Rhizobium rhizoryzae: one gene and its partner. The main gene of each other region encodes a partner of the protein of the gene in region 2 in a complex. Links are inferred from orthologs where the notes say so. Each region holds a gene or a part of one and is shown on either strand. Other genes may lie near its edges.

What was found.
Region 1: the proteins of G6N80_RS06740 (region 2) and xseA are in contact, whole or in part, in a cryo-EM structure (PDB 8TXR), measured with the Escherichia coli proteins. The link is inferred for Rhizobium rhizoryzae from one-to-one orthologs.

The regions. Positions count from the first base shown.
Region 1 is NZ_CP049250.1:707,765-713,415, forward strand. Bases 1,123-3,958 are described here. They hold xseA (exodeoxyribonuclease VII large subunit), read right to left. Parts: upstream 3,428-3,958; coding sequence 1,817-3,427; downstream 1,123-1,816. Other genes in these bases: G6N80_RS09600 (aminopeptidase), read left to right, coding at 1,123-1,773; G6N80_RS09610 (hypothetical protein), read right to left, coding at 3,493-3,958. Outside these bases: ybaK (Cys-tRNA(Pro) deacylase), read left to right, coding at 1-472; more of G6N80_RS09600, read left to right, coding at 520-1,122; more of G6N80_RS09610, read right to left, coding at 3,959-5,343; G6N80_RS09615 (glycosyltransferase), read left to right, coding at 5,487-5,651. UniProt on the Escherichia coli protein: Bidirectionally degrades single-stranded DNA into large acid-insoluble oligonucleotides, which are then degraded further into small acid-soluble oligonucleotides.
Region 2 is NZ_CP049250.1:77,728-83,454, reverse strand. The notes cover bases 1,928-4,839. They hold G6N80_RS06740 (exodeoxyribonuclease VII small subunit), read right to left. Parts: upstream 3,555-4,839; coding sequence 3,300-3,554; downstream 1,928-3,299. Other genes in these bases: G6N80_RS06730 (acyl-CoA thioesterase), read left to right, coding at 4,670-4,839; G6N80_RS06735 (histone deacetylase family protein), read right to left, coding at 3,557-4,492; G6N80_RS23490 (hypothetical protein), read right to left, coding at 3,126-3,251; G6N80_RS06745 (ROK family protein), read left to right, coding at 1,928-3,119. Outside these bases: G6N80_RS06755 (sugar ABC transporter permease), read right to left, coding at 1-523; xylF (D-xylose ABC transporter substrate-binding protein), read right to left, coding at 641-1,681; more of G6N80_RS06745, read left to right, coding at 1,863-1,927; more of G6N80_RS06730, read left to right, coding at 4,840-5,071; G6N80_RS06725 (biotin transporter BioY), read right to left, coding at 5,072-5,635; G6N80_RS06720 (energy-coupling factor transporter transmembrane component T family protein), read right to left, coding at 5,676-5,727. UniProt on the Escherichia coli protein: Bidirectionally degrades single-stranded DNA into large acid-insoluble oligonucleotides, which are then degraded further into small acid-soluble oligonucleotides.

The DNA.
Region 1 (5,651 bases), 630 kb from region 2 along the record:
GACTACACGCGCGACGCAGACCCTTGAGAAGGCGGGCATCGCTTTTACCGTCCACACCTATGCTTACGACCCCAATGCGGAGCGGGTCGGGCTTCAGGCGGCGGAAGCCATTGGTGAAGAGCCGCACCGGGTTCTCAAGACGCTGATGGCGGAGGTCGATGGGAAGCCGGTCTGCGTGGTCGTGCCGTCAGACAGCGAGGTTTCGATGAAAAAACTGGCGGCTGCGTTTGGCGGCAAATCCGCAGCCATGATGAAACCCGCCATGGCAGAAAAGGCGACCGGCTACGTGGTTGGCGGCATAAGCCCCTTCGGACAGAAGAAGCAGGTTCCGACCGCAATCGAGGAGGCCGCGATGAACGAAACGCTGGTTTACATGAATGGTGGCCAGCGCGGGCTCCAGGTGCGCCTTGCGCCAACAGATGCACAGCGCACACTCAACGCGATCATCGTGTCTGTCATTGCAGAGCGTTGAGGCCCGGCCTATCTTCCGTTTTTCGCAATTACAAAAGCAGGCAGACCATGACCCTTCACACCGAGATCAAGAGCCCCGTCGACCCAAACAAACTGGAAAAGCTGGCAGAGGTCGCCGTCAAGGTGGGCCTTCAATTGCAGCAGGGGCAGGATCTGGTTATCACGGCGCCGCTGGCGGCCCTTCCCCTTGTCCGCCTCATCACCAAGCATGCCTACAGCGCGGGCGCCGGTATTGTTTCCACGTTCTATTCGGATGAAGAAACGACGCTTGCGCGCTTCCGTTACGGACAGGATGCGAGCTTCGACAAGGCCGCCGACTGGCTCTACGAAGGTATGGCCAAAGCCTATGCCGGAGGCGCTGCACGTCTCGCCATCTCCGGCGATAACCCCATGATGCTGGCCAACGAGGATCCGGAGAAGGTTGCCCGCGCCAACAAGGCAACATCCATTGCCTACAAACCAGCTTTGGAGAAGATTTCCAACTTCGACATCAACTGGCACATCTGCTCCTATCCGAACCCGGCCTGGGCACGACAGGTCTTCCCGGATCTTCCTGAAGAAGAAGCCGTCCACAAACTGGCTGAAGCGATTTTCGCGGCTTCGCGCATCAATACGCCTGATCCGATCGCTGCCTGGGCAGAGCACAACGCCAATCTGAAGAAGCGCTCCAGCTGGTTGAACACCGAACGATTCTCGGCGCTGCACTTTTCAGGCCCGGGCACTGACCTGACGGTCGGTCTCGCAGATGGTCACGAGTGGCATGGCGGCGCCTCGAAGGCCAAGAACGGGGTCATCTGCAACCCGAACATACCGACCGAAGAAGTATTCACGACGCCGCATGCCCTGAAGGTTGAAGGCACCGTCTCCTCCACCAAGCCTCTCTCGCATCAGGGTACGCTGATCGATAATATCCAGGTGCGCTTCGAGGCGGGCCGCATCGTGGAAGCCAAGGCTTCAAAGGGCGAGGGTGTTCTGAACAAGGTGCTGGATACGGATGAAGGTGCGCGCCGTTTAGGTGAAGTGGCGCTCGTTCCTCATTCGTCGCCGATCTCGACATCAGGTGTGCTGTTCTACAACACGCTGTTCGACGAAAACGCCTCCTGCCACATCGCACTTGGCCAATGCTACTCGAAATGCTTCCTGGACGGCGCATCTCTGACCCCGGAGCAGATCAAGGCTCAGGGCGGCAATTCCTCTCTCATCCATATCGACTGGATGATTGGCTCCGATCAGGTCGACATCGATGGCCTGCGCGAAGACGGCAGTCGCGTACCCGTCATGCGCAAGGGTGAATGGGCGTAAAAGCAATCGGCAAACAATGTGCGAGCGGCTCGGGCTGCTCGCGCTAGAACAGGGAACCCTGTTCCGGCCCTTTAGCGGAAGCCGATTTGGCTACCCGCTTGCGCGCTACCGGCGCTTCAGGCAATGGCGTAGATGTGGGGGGCTCACTTCCCTCCACCGCACTTGCGCTAATCCGTCCATCCGCAAATTCGACGGACAGCATTTGTCCGGCAGCGATATTGGCGGCTCGCGTCAATGGTTGATCATCCTCGCCGCGAATGACAGCATAGCCGCGCTTCAGAACATTCTTGTAGGACAGAGATTGCAGCATCCGGTCATGGGCCAGCACAGCAGCAGTCCGCCTCGACAGCGCATGGACCAAGGCCGTGTCTGCATGCCGGACCAAGGATTGAAGCTTCAGACGGTCGCGTTCGATCTGCCCGCTTAGCCGCTGTGGCAGCGAAAGCAAGCTAACCTCCGCTTTGGCCAGACGGCTGCGTTCGCGTAGCAGATGCCGCTCCAGGCAGCGATCCTTGCGCAAGACCTGCTCTGCAATACGCCGGCGACCATCCGCAATGCGACCGGAAAGAAGTTCCAGTCGCAAGCCCGCCGTCGCCCGCTCCATTATCCGGCGCTTGGCAAGGGTGGTTCTCTCCAAACCTCGACCAAGCCCGGCAGACGCCTCATCGAAACGGCGGCGCGGCAAGGCCAGCAGTTGATCAAGAGAGGGAAGCGCCCGCACCAGCGCTCGCAGGTTCTGCCGACGGCTATCCATCTGACGCGAAGAACTGCCGCGAAGCCGTGCCGCAAGATTGGAAATCTGCGCATCGAGATCGGCCTTTACCGGAACCGCCATTTCGGCAGCCCCGGTCGGTGTGGGCGCTCGCACGTCGGCGGCGTAATCGATCAGCGTCCAGTCGGTTTCGTGACCCACAGCAGAAATGAGCGGAATCTCGCTGTCCGCCGCGGCGCGTACGACAGCCTCGTCGTTGAAACTCCAGAGATCCTCGAGGCTGCCGCCACCGCGGGCAACGATCAGGACATCGGGCCTGCGAACCGCACCCAAGGGATCAAGGGCATTGAAGCCGCGGATCGCGTTCGCAACCTCGTCGCCCGATCCCTCCCCCTGCACTTTGACGGGCCAGACCACGACATGCACCGGAAAGCGGTCGGTGATGCGGTGAAGAATATCGCGAATGACGGCGCCGGTTGGTGACGTGACGACGCCGATCACCTTGGGCATGAAGGGGAGCCGCCGCTTGCGCGCCGGATCAAAAAGCCCTTCGGCACCAAGTTTGCGCTTGCGCTCTTCCAGCAGCGCCATCAGCGCACCGGCCCCTGCGGGCTCCAGTGTCTCGATGACGATCTGATATTTTGACGAGCCGGGGAAGGTCGTGACCTTACCGGTCGCGATCACTTCCATGCCCTCTTCCGGGCGAAATTTCAGCTTGGTGAAGGACCCTTTCCAGATCACAGCATCAATGCGCGCCTTGTCGTCCTTCAGGGCGAAATAGGCATGGCCGGACGAATGGGGACCACGATAGCCGGAAATCTCGCCGCGCACGCGCACATGATCGAACGCGGTTTCAACGGTACGCTTGATCGAGCCGGAGAGTTCCGACACCGAAATTTCGGCCAGGTTCGTCGGCTGATCAGAGAAAAGGGATCTGCTCATAGGCCCTATCTATCGTATCTGGATGTGATTTTCATCCGACCGCGATGGATTGTCCTGCACTTTTCTTAAGGGCGAACGGTGTAAATGCGGAAATGTGACCCTTCCTTCGCGGGTTGAGGCTGAAGGAAATCGGGAACATTTCCCTTGGCAAGCTGCGCATAGAGGCCTTGCGGGTTCACCTTCATAAGGTTTCGGGTCTGCGGGTCGCCAGCACAGAAAGCAAGAACTGTTACCTTCGCGCCCTTCAGGAAAGCCTCCGCCTCGCTCGGCTTCGAAAGTCCTATGTGAAGCTCGGTCAGCATGCCTGCCTGATTGCGATGGTAGGGCGCACTCAAAACCCGGTGCGGCGTATAGCGAAGAATGGTAGCGCCACTATCGGAGGGGGCAGCGACGACCCCCGTGGGATAACCCGCAAGCGCAAGACCATCGGCGCTCGATCGGCAGTCGGCTTCCTCCTCTGCAACAGACTTGTCCTGGCCGAGCAGCGTCTTGAGACTGAGGGCATCCCGTATTCCGTTCGTCGCAACCGCACCGAACAAGGCCCAGACAACCGGAACGGAAAACAGAGCGGCGAGAATGTAGGCCAGACCTGCATTCATGTTTTCCGGCTCGGCATTGGAATGGCGCTTCAGATCGCTGATCAACAACGAAAGCGGAAGGATGGTCAAGGCATTGGTGATGGCGGCGCCACGGACCTGCACGAGAGAAATCAGCCATGCGGTTCCAACAAGTGCCAGAAGCAGCAGATGCGCCTCTGCTCTGTCCTTCTGGATGATCCTGAACACGCAAACGGCCACAGCAAACAGGCCGACGAGATAAAAGGCTCCAAAAGTATCCGGCGAGGTCGCCAGCAATGTGCGGGCCGACTGCGCTTCCGTCGTGTTATCGAGCCACAGCTCCACCAGCATAGGGTCGAGATTGGCAAGCGGATTTCCAAGGCATTGAGGGGCGATCAACAGCCCGGTTGCCAAAACGGCGGCCCCGATGAGCGCCACAGCAAGGATGCGCTGCCTGAACGTCACCAGACCGGTCAGGCGTCCGGCCAGGAAAAGCCCGGCCCCGCCAACGGCTGAAAGCGAATAGAAGCCAAGCGACAGGTTATCACAGGTTACCGCGCCATAGGCACTGGGCGGCACCGTCGCAAAGAAGAAGGCCGAGATGGAAAGAGCAAAGGCAAGACCGAAGCTGCGCGCCGCCGGAGCGAATTCCTTGCCATGCCAGCACCATTGCAAGGTGACGACCATACAGCCGACGGCGACCACCGGTACGGTTTCGGCCCCAATGGCAATGGCAAAAGCTGCCGCAATACCCGCACACAGATGGCTTGAACCACTCCATCGCCTGTCCAGCAACATTGCCGTCATCACCATGAGCGTCGCCAGTTGCACGTTATGATGATCGATGTTGCCGGGATAGAAGCGCTTCATCGTGAAGATGTAGAGGCAGGCCAAACCCAGCGAAATATGCATGGCGGGGATGCCGCCAAGCCGCCGACCGGCCAGACCGGCAGCCGCCAGAAGAACCGCAGCGGTGGAAAGTGGCCAGACAATGAGGGCGAGTGTCTCAGCTTCGACGGATGATCCAGTGAAGAGGGAAAAGAAACGGATCAGGGCTGCGATCGGCAGATCGACAAAGCGCGACCAGTGCATCAGCGTGCCGCCCTCCAGACCGAGACGATACTGATGCAAGTCGAACCATCCCTGACCGTTCAACAGATCACGAACCTGAACGAGCCGCACCACATCATCATTGTCACCGCCGACATAATCACTGGCGGTCGGTAGATGAAAGAACAGGATCAGGCCAATCAGAACGACCGCATAGACGAGGACGCTTGGCAGAAGCCGACTGAACATGCCTTTCGATCTTTGACGTTCATCGCCATGAAGGCCGCTTTCGCTCGTCCAGATGGTCATAATCGGTCAATCTCCGGCAAAGGCATGCCACGTGATGCGCGGTCGAAACCTAGCCTTAACCTTCTCAAGAAATAGTAAAGCGCGAGTACCCGGCCCTTCTTCCGGCGTCGCCTCCATTTGCAGTGTACCGAGTAGAACAGATCATGGATGATGCCGCATCGGGCGAACTGAAGATCGCCGTCCTTCTGCCTTGCTTCAACGAGGCTTCCACCATCGCATCCGTCGTCCAGGGTTTCAAATCTGCTCTCCCCTCCGCCCGGATCTACGTCTACGATAACAATTCTACCGATGGCACGGCACTCGCGGCC
Region 2 (5,727 bases):
TCGTCACCATCCAGGCCGCGCCGCGCCAGACCAGCAGGCCGCCAAGCGTAACAATGAAGGAGGGAACATTGAGAAAGGCGATGATTGCGCCCTGAAATGCGCCGATGGCGGCGCCCAGAACGATGCCGACGCTCAGCGCCAGGATCCATGTCATGGGGTGGTCATAGCCAAGCCATGCGGGCAGGAACTTTGTCTGCGTCACGGCCATGATCATGCCGACGAAACCGAGGATCGAGCCGACGGAGAGGTCGATATTGCGCGTCACGATCACCAGCACCATGCCCGTTGCCATGACGGAAACGGAGGCCGCCTGGACCGAGAGGTTCCAGAGGTTGCGCGATGTCAGGAACAGGCCGTCCGACAGAACGTGGAAACCAAGCCAGATCAACAGCATGGCAACGACCATGCCGAGAAGGCGCGTGTCGATTTCCGTTGCCTGGAAGAAGCGCTTGAGCGGGTTGCCGGGTGCCGCGCGAGCGCCACTGGCGGGTTTGATGGCGACCGGAATGGTTTGATCCGTCATAAGCCTTGAACTCCCTCTTCTTGTCGGCAAGCCTCCGCGAGCGAAGGACGCCGCAGGTGTGCTGCGACGTCCCTTGCGGAACTTTTGTTGCCGATGATCGACTTCTAAAGTCCGAGCTTAGCTGCAGACCTTGACGGAACCAGCCTTTACACCCTGGCAAAGCTCCTTCTTGGAGATCCAGCCAGCATCGAGAACAATGTTCAGGTTGTCCTTGGTAATGGCGATCGGCGTCAGGAATACGGAGTTCATTTCAACGCCCTTGGCGCCGCCCTTGAACTTCTGTGTGCCCGGAAGCGCTTCCATCTTGGTGCCCTTGGCAAGTGCCACGGCCACTTCGCCAGCCTTCTTGCCCAGTTCGCGGCTGTCCTTCCAGACAGAAACGGTCTGGGTGCCAAGCGCGATACGGTTCAGAGCGGCCTTGTCGCCATCCTGACCGGAGACCGGAACGGAACCGGCAAGACCCTGCGCTTCGAGAGCGGCCACAACGCCACCGGCCATACCGTCGTTCGAGGAAACGACTGCATCGACCTTGTTGTTGTTCTTGGTCAGGAACTGCTCCATGTTCTTCTGGGCAATTTCCGGCTTCCAGCCATCCGTATAGGCTTCGCCGACATTCTTCACCTTGCCGGAAGCGATGGCGTCCTTCAGCACTTCCTGCTGACCAGAGAAGACGAAATCAGCGTTCGGGTCGGTGGAGCCACCCTTGATGAACACGTAATTGCCCTGCGGCTTGACCTTGAAGACTTCCTTGGCCTGAAGGCGACCGACTTCCTTGTTGTCGAAGGTGATGTAGTAGGTCTTCGGGTTTTCGATCAGGCGGTCGTAGCCGATGACCGGAATGCCTTCGTTGGTTGCCTTTTCAATGGCCGGGCCGATAGCGGACGAATCCTGCGCCAGAACGATGAGGGCGTTGGCGCCCTGCGAGATCAGGCTTTCGATGTCGGTCAGCTGCTTGGCAGCAGATGTCTGGGCGTCAGCAGAAATATACTTCGCGCCAGCGGCTTCGAGCGCCTTCTTGATGGCCGCTTCGTCGGTCTTCCAACGCTCTTCCTGGAAGTTGGACCAGGATACGCCAACGACGAGATCCTTGGCAAAAGCCGGTGCGTGAACAGCGGTGATGACAGCAGCAGCGGCCATCAGCTTCAGAACTGATTTCATTAAAACCTCCCGAGTGAATACGAGGCAGCCTCGGACCTCGGTCCGCTCCTCCCCCGCCCAAATACCGTCGACAACCTCCGCTCCCATGCTGGAAATTGTTTTTCTCGACAGTCGAGAAAATATCTGGCAGATGATTGTCAGGGTGTCAACAGCCCTTTCGAGTGGTGATAGTTGTGAAATCATGTGGGTGAAATCTTCGCCGACCGGAGACGAGGTTCAGGGACTACGCTTTTCTACGGCAAAGCCCGGCACCGAGCTTCTGCGCCGCCAGAACATGCTGGCCGTGCTGGGCGTGTTGCGGCTAAAGGGCGCGCTTTCCCATACGGAGCTTTCGGAACTGACAGGCCTTGCCTCTGCCACGGTCACGGCGGTCACGGTCGATCTGGAAAAGGCAGGCGCCATCGAGCGGCAGGAGCAGAGCGCGCCCAGCGGGCGAGGGCGGCCGCGCGTCTTGTTCGAGCGGGCTGCCGGGTTTGCCTATGCGGTTTCGGTGCAGATCTCTTCGGATGCGCTGCACTACGCGCTTTCTGATTACCGCGGCAAGCTGATTGACCGGTTCAGCACGGTTCGGGATGTCAACGTTGCGAAGGCGGGTCCGCTTCTGCAGGATATGGCCGCATCGCTCGCCAGGCTTCTGGGGCGCTCCAAGCTTCCGCCGGAGGCTTTCAGCCAGCTCTCCTTGAGCAGCAAGGGCATCGTGGAGCCGGAGGTTGGCAGGCTTGTCTGGTCGCCGGTTCTCGGACGCGAAGAGGTGGATTTTTCAGTGCTGGCCGATGCCTATCCCAATTGCCACCTGTCGCTCAGCAATGAAACCCTGCTCGTGGTTCAGGCCCTGGCACGGCGCCAATCGTCGAGATCGGAAATGCCGCCGAACGGGCTTGTTGCCCTGTCGCTTGGCCACAGCATAGGCCTCGGCATTGCGCGCATGGAGGCAGGCGAAATCATGACGACCGCCCCGAATTTCGGACATATGCTGAATGCTCCCGACAACCGGCTCTGTCGCTGCGGCGCCTATGGCTGTATCGAGGCATCGGCCGGTTTCTACGGCATCCTGCGCTTGGCGTTCCAGGTGCCGCCGAACACTATACCCGCCAAGTTCGTTCCGCTTGTAGAAATGGAAAAGATTGCCCAGTCGGCACGTCAGGGCAATCGCATGGCGCAATATGCCTTCCGTCAGGCGGGTCTTGCGCTGGGGCAGGGGTTGTCGCGCGTGCTGAGCCTTGCAGGCGACATGCCGGTTGCGATCACCGGACCGGGCAACCGCTTCTACGATCTCCTGACGGGCGGTATCGAGGAAGGGTTGTCGCAATCGCTGCATGTGAGGCTGAACGGTCAGCCCGCCATATCGCTGGTGCAGGACGAACAGGCACTGGTGTTCGAAGGGCATGTTGATCGATCCCTGAACGCCATCGATCATCGTGTCACGCAAGTGCGGTGACGCCGATCAATTCGTCTCGCCGGGCGTGAAACCGATCATGTAGATCGCGGCCAATATGAGGGCCACGACGAAAATGGTAACAACGAAGCTGATCATGCCCTTGCGGGCGCGGGGTCCGGTATCTCTTGCCATGGCCCGGAAACGGCGGGAGCCCCGTTCAGGTTCCCAACTGGTCTGCGATTATTCGCCGTCGAGAGGCTCTGCTCCCTGCGGCTTGCCAGCCCGGTCGAGACGGATTTTCTCGATACGGTTTTCCGCTGCATTGAGAAGCGTTTCGCAATGTTTCTTGAGCGCTTCGCCCCGCTCGTAGATGGCGATGGATTCGTCCAGCGCCACATCGCCCCGCTCAAGCCGTGTCACGATACCTTCCAGCTCGGCCACCGCCTTTTCGAAGCTCAGGCTGCCCACATCCTGGTTTGCTGCACTGTCGCTCATCATCAACCCTTCATCAGTCTGCAAATGTGAAGTCCGGCGGATTCCGCCAGTCCTTCAAGATCATAGCCCCCTTCGAGAAGGCTTACGAGGCGGTTGCCCGCATAGCGTCCGGCAATTTCCATCAAACGCCCGGTCGCCCAGTCGAAATCATCGCCAACCAGATTGATCTGCGCCAGCGGATCGCGGTGATGTGCGTCGAAGCCTGCCGAGATCAGCAGGAAATCCGGACGAAAGTTGTGAAGCGCGGGCAGAACGCGGGTGGAGAATGCTTCGCGAAAATGATCGCCCGCCGCATGCGGCTCGAGCGGCGCATTGATGATGTTGTTGTGCGCTCCCGTTTCGCCAAGCTCACCCGTCCACGGGTAGAGCGGCATCTGGTGCGTGGAACAGAACAGCACGTTCGGATCGTCCCAGAAAATATCCTGCGTTCCATTGCCGTGATGCACATCCCAGTCGACAATGGCGACGCGCTCGACACCATAGGTCTTCTGCGCATGGCGGGCCGCAATCGCCACATTGTTGAACAGGCAAAAGCCCATGGCCTTTGACTTTTCGGCATGATGGCCCGGGGGGCGGGAGGCCACGAACACATTGTCCGCCTTGCCGTTGAACACATCATCCACGGCGGCAATGGCCCCGCCAATGCCGGTCAGCGCCGCCTGCAGGCTCTTCTGGCTGACATGCGTATCCGCTTCGATCTGGCGGATGCGGTTTTCCTCTTCGGGAATTTCACGCATGACGGAGAACAGGTGCTCTTCCGGATGCGCCAGCAGAACGGCATCCTCGTTGGCCTGGGGTGCCTGCACACGCTCCAGCCGTTCGAAGTTCGGGTGCTCCAGCGCCAGCGCCAGCGAGCGCAGCCGGTCGGCGCGCTCGGGATGGCCTTCTGGCGTATTGTGTTCGAGGAAAATCTTGTTTTCGTACAGGCGGGTCGTCATGCACTCGGCCTCCTGCCGCTTCAACCAAAAAGGCGGGCGTCACCGAAATGGCTTATAAGTGATGAGATTTCAAGACGTCGAAACCCGCCACCCACCGCTTCCTGCTTGTGAGGGGCGCGTCTGTCCTCTTTAATGTCTGGAACGGGTGGAAGACCGGGAGACCGGTTGAGGGGCAGAATGACGGCGAAACAGATCAACAACCGGCATGTGTTCGAAGTGCCGTTTCGAGATGTCGGCATGCGCGGCGAAATGTTCAGCGCGGCCTATATCATTCATGCGGAAGAGGCGCTCGCGCGCTTCTGGGACCAGCGTGAACCGCTGGACACCGATCCGGCCTTCTATGTCTCGAAGGTCAGCTGCAATCTTCTGCGAGCCGTGCGCTTTGGCGATCGGATCGAAACCACCGTGCGGGTCAGCAAGATCGGCGGGCGCTCCGCCGGCTTTTCCATCCTCATGCACCGGGGTGCGGAACAGGTGGCGGAGGCCGAAATCATCTGGAGCGCCTGCGACCGGCAAAGCGGCGCCCCGGCACCGCTTCCCGAAGACCTGCGTGACTGGCTGTATCGCTTCCTGGATTGATCAGGCGCGCTGTGGAAGCAGCGGATAACCGACCATGACGGCGCGTGCGGCAAGCGATGCGATCACAGCCTTCAGGATGTCGCCGGGCAGGAAGACGACCGAGCCGGTGACGACCTTGTCGAAAGGCGTGCCGGTAATGAAGCTCAGCCAGGGCATGCCGATGGCATAGACGACGACAATGCCGCCCACGACGCCCGCAATCAGGAAACCCGCCATCTGGCGCAGCGCGGGCTGGCTTTCGCTGACGAGTCGCTGAGCGAGAAGGCCAGTGACGAAGGTGCCGACAATCCAGCCGAAGATGTAGCCTGCTGTCGGTCCCATGAGGACGGCAAGACCGCCGCGACCGCCGGACAGGACCGGCAGGCCGACCGCCACCAGCACGACGAGCAGAACATAGGCCAGCGCACCGCGCCTAGCGCCGATGATGCAGCCTGCCAGCATGACACCCATGGATTGCGCGGTGATCGGCACCGGCAGAAACGCCAGCGGAACCGGCGGAATCAGGCCCAGAACAACGATGATGGCGGTAAACAGCGCCGCAAGCACGAGATCTCTGGTGGACATGAAAACTCCTGTCGAGGCTGAGCGCCTCTTTTAAAAAAGATCAATGGCGGCTTTTCTGGCCTCGAATGCCGCGTGCGTCAATCGCGTCGGCA